DNA from 3 places in the Nocardia sp. NPDC050710 genome. Region 3 is predicted to be linked to each of the others. Evidence: riboswitches for the same ligand, from Rfam matches in the RefSeq annotation. Region 3 holds a riboswitch; each other region holds the start of a gene.
The links. A riboswitch is a leader RNA that binds a small molecule or an ion and turns the genes downstream of it on or off. The one in region 3 is predicted to bind cobalamin.
Positions count from the first base shown of each region.

Region 1: linked by a shared signal. The riboswitch ahead of metE (5-methyltetrahydropteroyltriglutamate--homocysteine S-methyltransferase) and the one ahead of metE (5-methyltetrahydropteroyltriglutamate--homocysteine S-methyltransferase) in region 3 are both predicted to bind cobalamin.
Region 2: linked by a shared signal. The riboswitch ahead of AB0H61_RS31920 (CbtB-domain containing protein) and the one ahead of metE (5-methyltetrahydropteroyltriglutamate--homocysteine S-methyltransferase) in region 3 are both predicted to bind cobalamin.

Region 1 covers NZ_JBFAHV010000035.1:54,473-58,622, reverse strand. Annotated here, with positions in the region: gene glyA (serine hydroxymethyltransferase) at 1-284, opposite strand, end outside; cobalamin riboswitch at 418-620, opposite strand; cobalamin riboswitch at 932-1,136, shown strand; gene metE (5-methyltetrahydropteroyltriglutamate--homocysteine S-methyltransferase) at 1,296-3,566, shown strand; gene AB0H61_RS36280 (hypothetical protein) at 3,701-4,150, opposite strand, start outside.
Region 2 covers NZ_JBFAHV010000025.1:44,736-48,885, reverse strand. Annotated here, with positions in the region: gene AB0H61_RS31935 (A/G-specific adenine glycosylase) at 1-275, shown strand, start outside; gene AB0H61_RS31930 (alpha/beta hydrolase) at 322-1,065, opposite strand; gene AB0H61_RS31925 (antibiotic biosynthesis monooxygenase) at 1,164-1,481, shown strand; cobalamin riboswitch at 1,571-1,724, shown strand; gene AB0H61_RS31920 (CbtB-domain containing protein) at 1,755-1,949, shown strand; gene AB0H61_RS31915 (CbtA family protein) at 1,940-2,770, shown strand; gene AB0H61_RS31910 (hypothetical protein) at 2,806-3,294, shown strand; gene AB0H61_RS31905 (OsmC family peroxiredoxin) at 3,516-3,956, opposite strand; gene AB0H61_RS31900 (SRPBCC domain-containing protein) at 4,142-4,150, opposite strand, start outside.
Region 3 covers NZ_JBFAHV010000037.1:48,552-52,701, forward strand. Annotated here, with positions in the region: gene AB0H61_RS36770 (PepSY domain-containing protein) at 1-11, opposite strand, end outside; gene AB0H61_RS36775 (hypothetical protein) at 239-832, opposite strand; cobalamin riboswitch at 1,211-1,423, shown strand; gene metE (5-methyltetrahydropteroyltriglutamate--homocysteine S-methyltransferase) at 1,559-3,823, shown strand; gene AB0H61_RS36785 (methylenetetrahydrofolate reductase) at 3,973-4,150, shown strand, end outside.

The DNA of each region.
Region 1 (4,150 bases), on a different contig from region 3:
CCGAAGAGCTCCTTGGCGCGGTCGCGCGCCAGGGTCTCCACCACGTCGACGGCCTCACAGCCACCGTAGTAGCGGCGGCCCGGGTAGCCCTCGGCGTACTTGTTGGTGAGCACGGAACCCTGCGCCTGCAGGACCGCGCGCGGCACGAAGTTCTCCGAGGCGATCATCTCGAGGGTGTCGCGCTCGCGGGCGAGCTCGCCCGCCATTGCGGCGGCCAACTCGGGATCGAGCTCACCGAGAGACTGGGTATTCACCGAAACAGCAGCGGTAGCGGACTGGGCCACGATGTGTTCTCCGTCGGGTGGCAGCAACGGCCTGACGCCAATGGACGCACGACAGCGGAACCCCCAACTCGCACAACACGATTCGGGAACCTGCCGGTGAGCGCCCGATCCACGAGGCGACGACCCCCGGACACGGCGTATCCGGCACAGTGGCAGGTCTTCGGACTTACAGGCACCGGCCGGGGACCCCCCGCGCCACCTACTGACCGCCGCTTCCCGGGCATGGGTGGCCCAGTGCTGTTGACGATGTTCGTTCCTGCTTACCGCTGCGGGACAGCCCCGGATTTCCACCGGGTTCCCTCTCCACCCCGAAACGCCACACGGCGCGAGGTGTCGACGCCGACGACCGAGCGGGGACTCCCGACATCCAGGCCACCGGCGAACCAGCTGCCCGCACAGAATACGACACCGCAGTGCACACACAACCCACGCACCGCTACCACGGTGGACCATCGCCCACCCCGACACCCTGATATCGCCTCGAAAAGCCACCCTCGAGCGGCCTTTCCACTATGACGGGCCTCACAGAGAAAAAGCCTGGGACGGCCGGGCGATCCGCCTGGCCATCGCCGCTGGGCGATTCTGGACTAGCATGGTCGGCGCAGCTGGTTCACGTTCACTGTGCAGAGTCGGAGTCCCGAGCTCCGGTGATCGTGTCGAAACCGGGCGCCGGGAGACCGGTGTCCGGCAAGAGGGAACCCGGTGGGAATCCGGGACTGTCCCGCAGCGGTGAGTGGGAACGACCGCCGTCATCGAGCACTGGGCACCTCCCTGGGAAGCGACGGCCAGTAGGTCGGCCGAATCGGCCGGTGCCCACAAGTCCGAAGACCTGCCCGTTGCGCCGGACACGCCGTGTCCGGCGGCCTCCGCCTCGTGGATTGGGCGCACGGACCGACAATTTCCGACCCGCCGGACCTGTCCGGAGCGGGCGCGGTTTTCGCGCGTGTTCGCACGGTCGGTGGTCGGTGCTGCCCACGACAGGCTGTGGCCATCCCACCCGTACCGGAGACGATGATCGTGGCCGTTCCGCACACCCCCTTCACCGCCACTGTTCTGGGGCTGCCCCGAGTTGGGCCGAACCGTGAACTCAAGCGCGCCACCGAGGCCTACTGGGCCGGCAAGGTCGACGCCAATCACCTGCACACCGTCGCGCGCGAGCTGCGCCATGCTCATCTGAGCCTGCTCGCCGCCGCCGGCCTGGACTCGATCCCGGTCGGCACCTTCTCCTACTACGACCAGGTCCTCGACACCGCCGTCCTGCTGGGTGCGCTGCCGCCACGGGTCGCCGAGATCGCCGACCCGCTCGATCGCTACTTCGCCGCTGCTCGCGGCACCGACTCGATCGCGCCGCTCGAGATGACCAAATGGTTCGACACCAACTACCACTACATCGTCCCCGAGATCGACGGCGGCACCCGGTTCTCGCTGCACCCGGAGAAGCTGTTCGCCGAGCTCACCGAGGCCGACGAGCTCGGGATCCCGGCCCGTCCGGTCGTCATCGGGCCGCTGACCTTCCTGAAGCTGGCCAAGCATGCCGATGGTGCGCCGTTGGACCGCCTCGCCGAGTTGCTCCCGCTGTACCGGGACCTGCTCGCCCGGCTCGCGGCCGCCGGTGTCGCGTGGGTCCAGATCGATGAGCCGATCCTGGTGACCGACCTGAGCGACAGCGAGCTCGCGGCGGTACGCGCCACCTACACCGAGCTGGCCTCGAGCACCGACCGGCCCGCGATCCTGATCGCCACCTACTTCGGCCACACCGATGCCGCGCTCGCCGAGATCGCGGCCACCCCGGTAGACGCGATCGCGGTCGACTTCACCACCGGCACCACCGTCGAGGCCATCGCCTCGGTCCCCGCGCTGACGCACAAACTGCTGGTGGCCGGTGTCGTCGACGGCCGCAACATCTGGCGCACCGATCTCGACGCCGCGCTGAGCACCCTCGGTTCGCTGCTGGGCAGCGCCGCCTCGGTCGCGGTGTCGAGTTCGTGCTCCCTGCTGCACGTTCCGTACTCGCTCACCCCGGAAGCCGCGCTCGACGAGCGGCTGCGGTCGTGGCTGGCATTCGGCGCCGAGAAGGTCGACGAAGTTCGCGTACTCGCCACGGCATTGACCCAGGGCACCGACACCGTCGCCGCAGAGCTGCGCGCGGCCCGCGACGCCGCCGAGTCGCGCCGCACCGACCCTCGCCTGCACAACGACACGGTCCGTGCCCGCCTGGCCGCGCTCACCCCCGCCGACATCGAGCGGGCTCCCGCCGACGAACGGCGCGCCAAGCAGCGGGCGCATCTGGACCTGCCATTGCTGCCGACCACCACGATCGGCTCCTACCCGCAGACCTCGGCGATCCGGCTCGCCCGCGCCGCGCTGCGCAAGGGCGAGATCGACCAGGCCGAGTACGTGACACGGATGCACGGGGAGATCGACGACGTCATCGCGCTGCAGGAACGCCTGGGCCTGGATGTGCTGGTTCACGGCGAACCCGAGCGCAACGACATGGTCCAGTACTTCGCCGAGCTGCTCGACGGCTTCGCCGCCACCGACAACGGCTGGGTGCAGTCCTACGGCACCCGCTGCGTGCGCCCGCCGATCCTCTTCGGTGACGTCGTCCGGCCCGCGCCGATGACCACCGACTGGATCGGCTACGCCCAGTCACGCACCACCAAGCCGGTCAAGGGCATGCTCACCGGACCCGTCACCATCCTGGCGTGGTCCTTCGTCCGCGACGACCAGCCGCTGGGCGAATCCGCTCGTCAGGTCGCCCTCGCCATCCGCGACGAAGTCACCGACCTCGAAACCGGTGGCGCGCGCATCATCCAGGTCGACGAACCCGCCCTGCGCGAGCTGCTCCCCCTGCGTGCGGCCGAGCAGCCGGATTACCTTGCGTGGTCGGTGGATTCGTTCCGTCTGGCGACCTCCGGTGTCGCCGACACCACCCAGATCCACACCCATCTGTGCTATTCCGAATTCGGTGAGGTCATCGGAGCGATCGCCGGCCTGGACGCCGACGTCACCTCGATCGAGGCCGCCCGCTCGCACATGGAGGTTCTCGACGACCTCAACGCCGCGGGCTTCGACCTCGGCGTCGGTCCTGGCGTCTACGACATCCACTCCCCGCGTGTGCCTTCGGTCGAGGAGATCACCACCTCGTTGCAGGCGGCACTGAAAGCTGTTCCGGCCGAGCGGCTCTGGGTGAACCCGGACTGCGGTCTGAAGACCCGCGGACCGGTCGAGGTCGAAGCTTCACTGCGCAACCTCGTCGCCGCGGCAGCCGCGCTGCGCTGACCGAGGTTCGAGGATCGTGTCGGCGTCGGCGCCCAGCGCGCCGACGCCGACAACACCACACGTATCTGGCAACAAGTTGTAGTCGTTCGCCCGGAGCTGGATTCGACGTGATCGCCTGTGCCTGCCGAGGTGCCTCAGCGATTCGCTCGTCGGATCGCTTGCCGACGGTGGTCCCACGACTGGCAACAAGGTGGTCCCTTCAGGCGGTTCTGGCGCAGATAGCGTGATCGCGCTGGTCGGCGTGTCATCGCAAGATCCGTCACGACATGGGTGAAGGTGGTATGCGTGTGTTGATCTTGTTCGAAGCTTGTTGCCGCACTTGAACAATCTGCCGTGGGATAGGAGCTCAGCACTCTCACCTGCTCGCGGACAGACTGTGGATCGGCCTCGCCGGAGATGACCGCCATATCCGCGGTCTGGTCTGGAGATTCGGCGTCGCGAAACGATTCGGCGCCCTCAGGGGTGAGGTGTGCCCGTCGTTGGGCCATGATGGCCCGCACGCGGAACTCGGCATCGGGTTGCCGGCGGGCCCAGTCATGGGAGTAGGCCGCGACCTGCGAGGTCTGGCGCACTATGCGGTCCGG
Region 2 (4,150 bases), on a different contig from region 3:
CGCGCTGCGCCTGGGTGAGCGCGGGCCGACCCGCCTCCGAGGTGGTGCGCCGCGTCCAGAAGTACGAGGGCACCGACCGCCAGGCCCGCGGGCGACTGCTGGACGTCCTGCGCGATGCCAGTGGTCCGGTGGAGCGGGTTCGCCTCGATCTGGCCTGGACGCGCGACCCGGGGCAGCGCGACCGCGCACTGGATTCGCTACTCGTCGACGGGCTGATCGAGCAGACCTCCGACGGCCTGTTCGCACTCGCGGGCGAGGGCGGAGCCGCGGGCTGAGGCCATCCGAGCCCGGCCGAATATGGTTGCCGGGCGGAACGTTCCGTCAGGCGAGCACTCGGCGCAGGAACTGTTCGACCCGCTCGCGGTAGCGCTCGGGCTGGTCGTCGTGCACGAGATGCCCGGCATCCGCGATCAGTACGTATTCGGCCGCGGGGTTCGTCCGTGCCATTTCGCGCATCTGCCCGGGCGGGGTAATGGTGTGCTCACCCTCGATGAGCAGGGCCGGTGCCCGCACCGCGCGCCACTGGCTCCAGAAATCCCTGGTACCCCACTCCTCCGAGATATCGCGGAAGGTGGCGACCGAACCGTGCAGCCGGTAGCCGTCCGGTCCGCGCTCGAAGGATTTCAGGAAATAGCGGCCCGCCACCGGGCCGAAGAAATCGAGCACCGCGTCCGCGTCCGGAAACGGTTGCGGCCATGCCTCGATCATGGCCGCCCAGTTCGCGGCGGTGCGGCCGGTGAAATCAGGCGCGATGTCCTCGACCACCAGCGCCCGGACCCGCTGCGGATATCGCGCGGCGAAGACCCAACCGTGCAGACCGCCCATCGAATGCCCGATCACGACCATGGGTTCGGTAATGGCCGCGGTGGCGGCGGCGAGGTCCTCGACGAAGGCCTCGGTGGTCAATTCCTCCGGTGCGGGCCGACCGTGACCCGCGGCGTCGAAGGTGTAGAGATGACCGTGGCCGCGCAGCCAATTCAGGTGGTCTCCCCAGGTGCGGGCGCTACCCATCAATCCGTGCAGCAGCAGGATCGGAACCCCGGCACCGCCTTCGTCGTGCAACACGGGGTCGATTTTGCCGCGTGTATCGCACGGCGCACCCGCGGCCCCATCCGAGCGTGCACCGAAGTCCGCGACCACGGGCGAGAACGTATTGTCGAATCATGGCTGTTGTGAAGATCAACGCGATCGAGGTTCCCGAGGGCGCGGGCCCCGAGCTGGAGAAGCGGTTCGCCCATCGTGCGCACGCGGTCGAGGGTTCGCCGGGTTTCCTGGGGTTCCAGCTGCTGCGTCCGGTCTCCGGCGACAATCGGTACTTCGTTGTCACCCAATGGGATTCCGAGGAGTCCTTCGCGGCGTGGCGGGACGGTCCGGCGCGTGCGGCGCATGCGGGCAGCGGCGAACAGAAGCCGGTGTCGACCGGTGCCTCGCTGCTGGAGTTCGAGGTCGTACTCGACGTCGCGGCCAAGTCCGCATCCTGACGAATCCGCGAATGGCCTGGCAGGTTCGGTGTCACCGAGCTGCCGGGCGACTCGCCCGACGCCGTGGCACCGTGCTGCCGATCGTATTGACGTCGGATGCCCTCGGGTGTCACAGTTCGAGTGACCAAGCGATGGTGATGCGGTAATTCCGGTGTGATTCCGGAGCGGTCGCGCCACTGTGTTCCATGCACCGAGTCCTCGGTGCCGGAAAGCCAGACACCGGCACCGTCGCACCGCACAACTCACGGGACGCGCATCCCTAGGAGGACTCGAATGGCTATCGCGCATTCGCCCAGCCGGGCATCCGAATCCCTGGCCACCGTACTCATCACGGTAGGCGTCGTTCTTCTCGCACTGCTCACGCTGTACCTGGTCGGCTTCGACCAGGGCGCAATCTCGCGTAGCGGGATGTTCATGCACGAGCTGATGCATGACGGACGCCATCTGCTGGGTGTTCCGTGCCACTGATTTCGCCTACCCCGCCGACTCGGTCGGCTGCCGTCCCCCTGGCTGGATCGTTCAAGACGCTGCTGTTGCGCGGTCTGCTGGCCGGCTTGATCGCCGGTCTGCTGGCCGCCACGGTGGGCTATTTCGTCGGCGAGCCGAAGATCGATGCCGCCATCGCCATCGAAGAGGCGAACTCCGCCGCGGAATCGGGGCACTCCGCACCCGAGGACACCGCGGGCCATTCACACGGCGACGAGGAGGAGCCGCTGGTCAGCCGGAGCGGACAGAAGGCGGGACAATTCCTCGCCCTCGGTCTCGGCGGGCTGGCATTCGGCGCGATCTTCGGCGCGGCCACACATTTCGCGCGCCGCCACACCACCCTGTCGGGACCCGGGCTGGCGATAGCGCTGGCGGCGGGCGGCTGGCTGGCCATCGTCGCGGTGCCGTTCTTCAAGTACCCGGCGAATCCGCCCGCGGTGGGCGATCCGGAGACCATCAACGACCGCACCCTGCTGTGGGTGGGCGTGGTGCTGCTCGGCTTCGTCGCCGTCGGCGCCGGGGTCTACGTGTACACACTGCTGCGGGGCAGGCTAGGCACACTGCGGCTCATCGCGGGTGTCGCCGCGTTCGTCCTCATCACCACGCTCGGCTACATCCTGCTGCCCGGCGTCGACGAGGTGAAGGCGGACTTCCCGCCCAGTCTGCTCTGGCAGTTCCGGGTGGCGTCGCTGGCGCAGACCGCCACACTGTGGGCCGCGCTCGGGCTCGGATTCGCATTCCTCACCGAATACGCCACGCGCTCTAGTACTGCGGTACCGGAGCAGGTTGCTACCGCGGGCTGATCCGCACATCGCACGGACAGGGCAGTGTCGGTCGTATGACCGGCACTGCCCCTTCCGTCCGGCCCGCGGCGCTGCGCGCGGCCGAACCACATCGAACCCCACGCGCCGTCTCGGTGGCCTTCGGCGGACTCGTCGTCGCGCTGGTCGCGGGCGTCGCCGAAGCGATCGCGCAGGCCACGATCGCCCTCGAGCGGCCGCCGACCGATCTGCCCGCATTGGCGACCGGGCTGCTGCGCGGCGCCATCTACCTGGCGGTATTGCTGGTCGCCGTCCGGATGACGCACGGCGACCGCTGGGCCCGCCTGACCCTGACCTTCGGCATCGGCGTCCTCGGCCTGACCTCGCTCATCGTCGAACCACTGCGGGCACTATCGAACGCCGATGACTTCGGGGACCTGTTCACCGATGTGACAATGAGCGATCTGACCATCGCCGCACTGCGCGCGATCCACGTCCTGGCCGTCCTCGTCGCCATCCCCGCCATGTACACCCCCACCGCTCGCCGCCACTTCCGCACTGTCTGACGGGCACCTTTACGAGCAAAGGCCGCCGGTTCTCCGAACTGCACAGAGAACCGGCGGCCTTTTCGCAGAATCACCGTTCCCGAATACCCACTGATCTCGCCAGCACATGGGTAACTCGCCGGGTACCGGCTAACTCATCCAGCACCTCACCGCCGGCCGCCGACGCAACGATCTCGGCACCCAGATCTGGCCAGAAGACCCGGAGAGGCGGAACAGCCAATTCACATGAGTGCGGCGTCGAGGGTGATGTCGTCCACGCCCGCCAGCGCCTTGCTCACCGGGCACCCGGCCTTGGCGGCGGCCGCGGCGGCCGCGAAACCGTCGGCGTCGATACCCGAGACCCGGCCGCGGACGGTCAGCTTGATGCCGGTGATCCGGAAGCCGCCCGCCGGATCGGGGCCGAGGCTGACGTCGGCGCTGACATCGAGGCTCTCCGTCGTGCCTCCCGCATTGCCGATCTGGGCCGAGAGCGCCATCGCGTAGCAGGAGGAGTGGGCCGCCGCGATCAGCTCTTCCGGACTGGTCGTGCCGTCGGCGTTCTCGGCGGAACGCTTGGGGAACGACACATCGAACTTGCCGACGCCGGAGCTGGCCAGTTCGACCTGTCCTGAGCCATCCTGCAGGCCGCCGATCCAGGCGGTGCGCGCGGTACGAGTAGGCATCACGGTCCTTTCACAGATGATGCGCCTCCGCCTCTCCGCGACTCCAGGCCAGACACGGCGCCGCGAGAGTGACGTCGGCGGCCAGCGGTTGACCGCGTGGCCGAATTTTGGGCGTACCCGGGGAGTTACCGATGTACTCACGAAATCAGTCGTTACGTACTCGGAGCATGATAGTCATGAATTGGTCAGTCCGA
Region 3 (4,150 bases):
GTGGAAGACATGAACCCAAGCCCTCTCCGGGCAGAATGAAACTGAAGTCCTCCGGCGTCGCGCGCCGAACGGACTCTGGCGGTGTTACGCAGCCGCCGTGACGAACACGTCCGCACCGCATCTGATCGACTGGGCGGATCCGGTCGACCGGAATTCGAGATGCGTAGCGGACACCGACATTCGGATGTCTGCAACGACAACCGAACGCGCGCGAAGAATTTCGGCCGAACCGACTCGATCAGCGGGAGACAGCGGAGACCGGCTGCCAATCGGGATGAGCTGCACGGCCTACCGAGCCGCCTCGAACGGCGGCCACGGTCATCGGCGGGCCTCGATTGCCCGAGCCCGACCCGAGCAGAAGATCACGGGCAACCGAATTTCGTGCCGACATCGCGACGCACGGTCGACCCGTACAGGTCCGGGCCCGGCCGATGAGCAGCGCCAGCCACCGGTACACCGAGGACAACACCGTCCGCATCAGGCGTTCGGCTATCGACAGTGTGATACCGACGACGACCGCGAATACGACATGGCAGGCCGACATCGTTGGTGTCGATACCATCGGATGGGAGTGCCCAGAGGCCACCGTCAACGCGATATGGCCGATCAATTGGCCGGCACCGAGTTGGCCGACCAGCACCGACAACCGAGGACCGGGCTGCCCCGCACCCACGACACCGACCGCGGCGCATCCGGCCACCAACATCACCAGCGAACTACCTGTCGGGACCATCCCGCCGCCGATGCCGTGCGCCGCGAGTGCCGCTGCCCCCGCCACCGCGCCTGTCATCGCACCACGCAGGCGCGCGGCCAGGACGGACACGGGGGACATGCGGGGAACGATACCGGCCACCGCGCCACCTCACCGCCTATGGACGCAGACCGACCCGAACGGCCGGCTTGCTCGGAACGATCAGCGCCCGCTCACGATCCCGGTGTTGATGCGGTTGGCCGCGACCTTCGATCTCGAGGTGGGGTTGGAGCTGGCCCGCGCCCGAGGAATTCCGGTCACCGTGGTCTGGCCGGTGGGCGCCTCGCGCGAGTGACGCTCGCCCTTACCAAAGAGCGTCGTCCGAAGTCCCGATCCTCGGTGTGAGCTGGGCTGCCTTTCGCGATCCGATCCTTGGTGGCTATATTCGTCGGTGCAGCTGGTTCGCCGGAGGCGGAGTCGAGGAGCCCCTGATCCGTCCGACGGCGTCGAAGCCCGGTGGTGTTCGCACACCGCCCGGGTGAGAGGGAACCCGGTGGAAATCCGGGACTGTCCCGCAGCGGTAAGTGGGAACGACAGCCGTCACCCGCACTGGGCGCATGCCTGGGAAGCGACGGTCGGTAGGACCAGCCCGGGCCACGAAGCGCCGGGGCAGACCCATTCTCGGGTCGATGCCCACGAGTCCGAAGACCTGCCCGTTGTACCGGATACGCCGTATCCGGTGGTCGTCGCCTCGTGGATTGGGCGCTACGCCGAGTGGACCCGGGCACGGGAACGATGCTTCATGGGCTCCATCAGCGTGCGCTTCATATGGGTGGCGGTCCTTGCTGCTGACCATGGAGCTCATCAATGTCGAACCCGCACAAGACTTTTACCGCAACCGTACTGGGGCTCCCGCGCATCGGCCCCAACCGGGAGCTCAAACGCGCCACCGAGTCCTACTGGGCCGGTCGTGTCGATGCCGAGGCCCTACACGCCGTGGCGGCGGACCTGCGCACCGCCCAGCTGACCGCGGCCCGCGACGCCGGGCTGGATTCGGTCCCGGTGGGCACGTTCTCCTACTACGACCAGGTGCTCGACACCGCCGTGCTGCTGGGCGCGCTGCCGGAGCGAGTGTCCGGGATCGCGGACGAGTTGGATCGCTACTTCGCCGCGGCCCGAGGCAATGCCGAGGTCGCTCCGCTCGAGATGACGAAGTGGTTCGACACCAACTATCACTACCTGGTGCCCGAACTCGCGGCGGACACGGCCTTCTCCCTGCATCCGGACAAGCCCTTGGCCGAACTGAAGGAGGCGCTGGAGCTCGGCGTGCTGGCTCGTCCGGTGATCGTCGGCCCGATCACCTTCCTGAAACTGGCCAAGTCGGTCGACGGCAGCGATCTGCTGAACCGTCTGCCCGATCTGTTGCCGCTCTACGAGCAGTTGCTCGGCCTGCTCGCCGAGGCCGGTGCGCAATGGGTTCAGATCGATGAGCCGTCGTTGGTCACCGATCTCACCGAGACCGAATTGGCGGCAGTGCGCACCACATACCAGCGGTTGTCGGAGGTGTCGGCTCGCCCGTCGATCCTGGTAGCCGCCTACTTCGGCCGACTGGGCGTGGCGCTGCCGGTGCTGGCGGAGACCGGCATCGAGGGCATCGCGCTCGACCTGGTCGCCGGTCAGGACGCGGATGTGGCTGTGGCTCGGTCGATCACGGACAAACTGATCGTGGCGGGCGTGGTCGACGGTCACAACATTTGGCGGGTCGACCCCGACCACGCGCTGCCGCTGCTGACCGGGCTGCGCGAGGCCGGTGTGTCGGTGGCCGTGTCGAGCTCGTGCTCGCTGTTGCATGTCCCGTACAGCCTCGACTCCGAGACCGATCTGGACGAGCGACTGCGTGGCTGGCTGGCGTTCGGGCAGGAGAAGATCGCCGAGGTCCGGGTGCTGGCCACCGCCCTCGCCGAGGGGGAGAACCCTGTCGCGCAGGCTCTCGCGATCGCTCGCGCCGCAGTGGCCGACCGCAAGGCCGATCCGCGTCTACGCGTCGCCTCGGTGCGCGAGCGGCTGGCGGGGCTGGGCGCGGACGCCATCCGCCGCGCTCCGGCCGACGAGCGTCGTACGGTGCAGCAGGAACGGCTGAAGCTGCCGCTGCTGCCGACCACCACGATCGGCTCCTACCCGCAGACGAGTCGCATCCGGGTGGCCCGTGCGGAGCTTCGCCGTGGCGAGATCGACCAGGCCGAATACGACAAGCGGATGTGTGCCGAGATCGCCGAAGTCATCGCGCTGCAAGAGGAAATCGGTCTCGATGTGCTGGTGCACGGTGAGCCCGAGCGCAACGACATGGTGCAGTACTTCGCCGAGCAACTCGACGGTTTCGCCGCGACGATCAACGGCTGGGTGCAGTCCTACGGCACCCGGTGTGTGCGCCCGCCGATCGTATACGGCGATGTGGCGCGCCCGACGGTCATGACCGTCGAATGGATCACCTACGCGCAGTCACTGACCAGTAAACCGGTCAAGGGCATGCTCACCGGCCCGGTCACCATCCTGGCGTGGTCGTTCATCCGCGATGATCAACCGCTTTCCGACACCGCCAGGCAGATCGCACTGGCCATACGGGACGAGACGGTGGACCTGGAAGCGGCCGGAATCGGCGTCATCCAGGTGGACGAGCCCGCACTGCGCGAGCTACTGCCACTGCGCAAGGCCGACCAGACCACCTACCTGGACTGGGCGGTCGACGCGTTCCGCCTCGCTACTTCCGGTGTCGCCGATGCCACGCAGATCCACACCCACCTGTGCTACTCGGAGTTCGGTGAGGTCATCGGGGCGATCGCCGGGTTGGATGCCGACGTCACCTCGATCGAGGCGGCGCGCTCGCATATGGAGGTGCTCGACGACCTCAACGCGGCGGGCTTCGATTTGGGCGTGGGGCCGGGTGTCTACGACATCCACTCGCCGCGCGTGCCCGGCTCCGAGGAGATCGAGAAATCGCTCGCGCAGGCGCTGAAAGCCGTTCCGGCCGAACGCCTGTGGGTCAACCCCGACTGCGGACTGAAGACCCGCCGCAATGACGAGGTGATCGCCTCGCTGCGCAACCTCGTCGCGGCGGCCCGAGCGCTGCGCTGACGTGGTTCGGGGCGCCCGCGTGGCGGGCGTCCCCGAATTGCGACGCTTCCCTACCAGCCCGAGGCCAATATGCACTTTTTTCCGGGGACCGCACGGTGACCGACCAAGCCGTCCGAACTATCCGAACCGCGTCCGCAGCTCGATCGGTCGTGGAGAATCTGCGTACCCATTCCACGACGCGCGTACCGTTCTCCGTGGAGTTCAATCCGCCCCGCGACGCCGACGGCGAGGCTCGGTTGTGGCGTACCGTCAGGCAGTTCGAGCGCATGCATCCGGCATTCGTATCGATGACCTACGGCGCGGGCGGTTCCACCAAGGACCGCACCG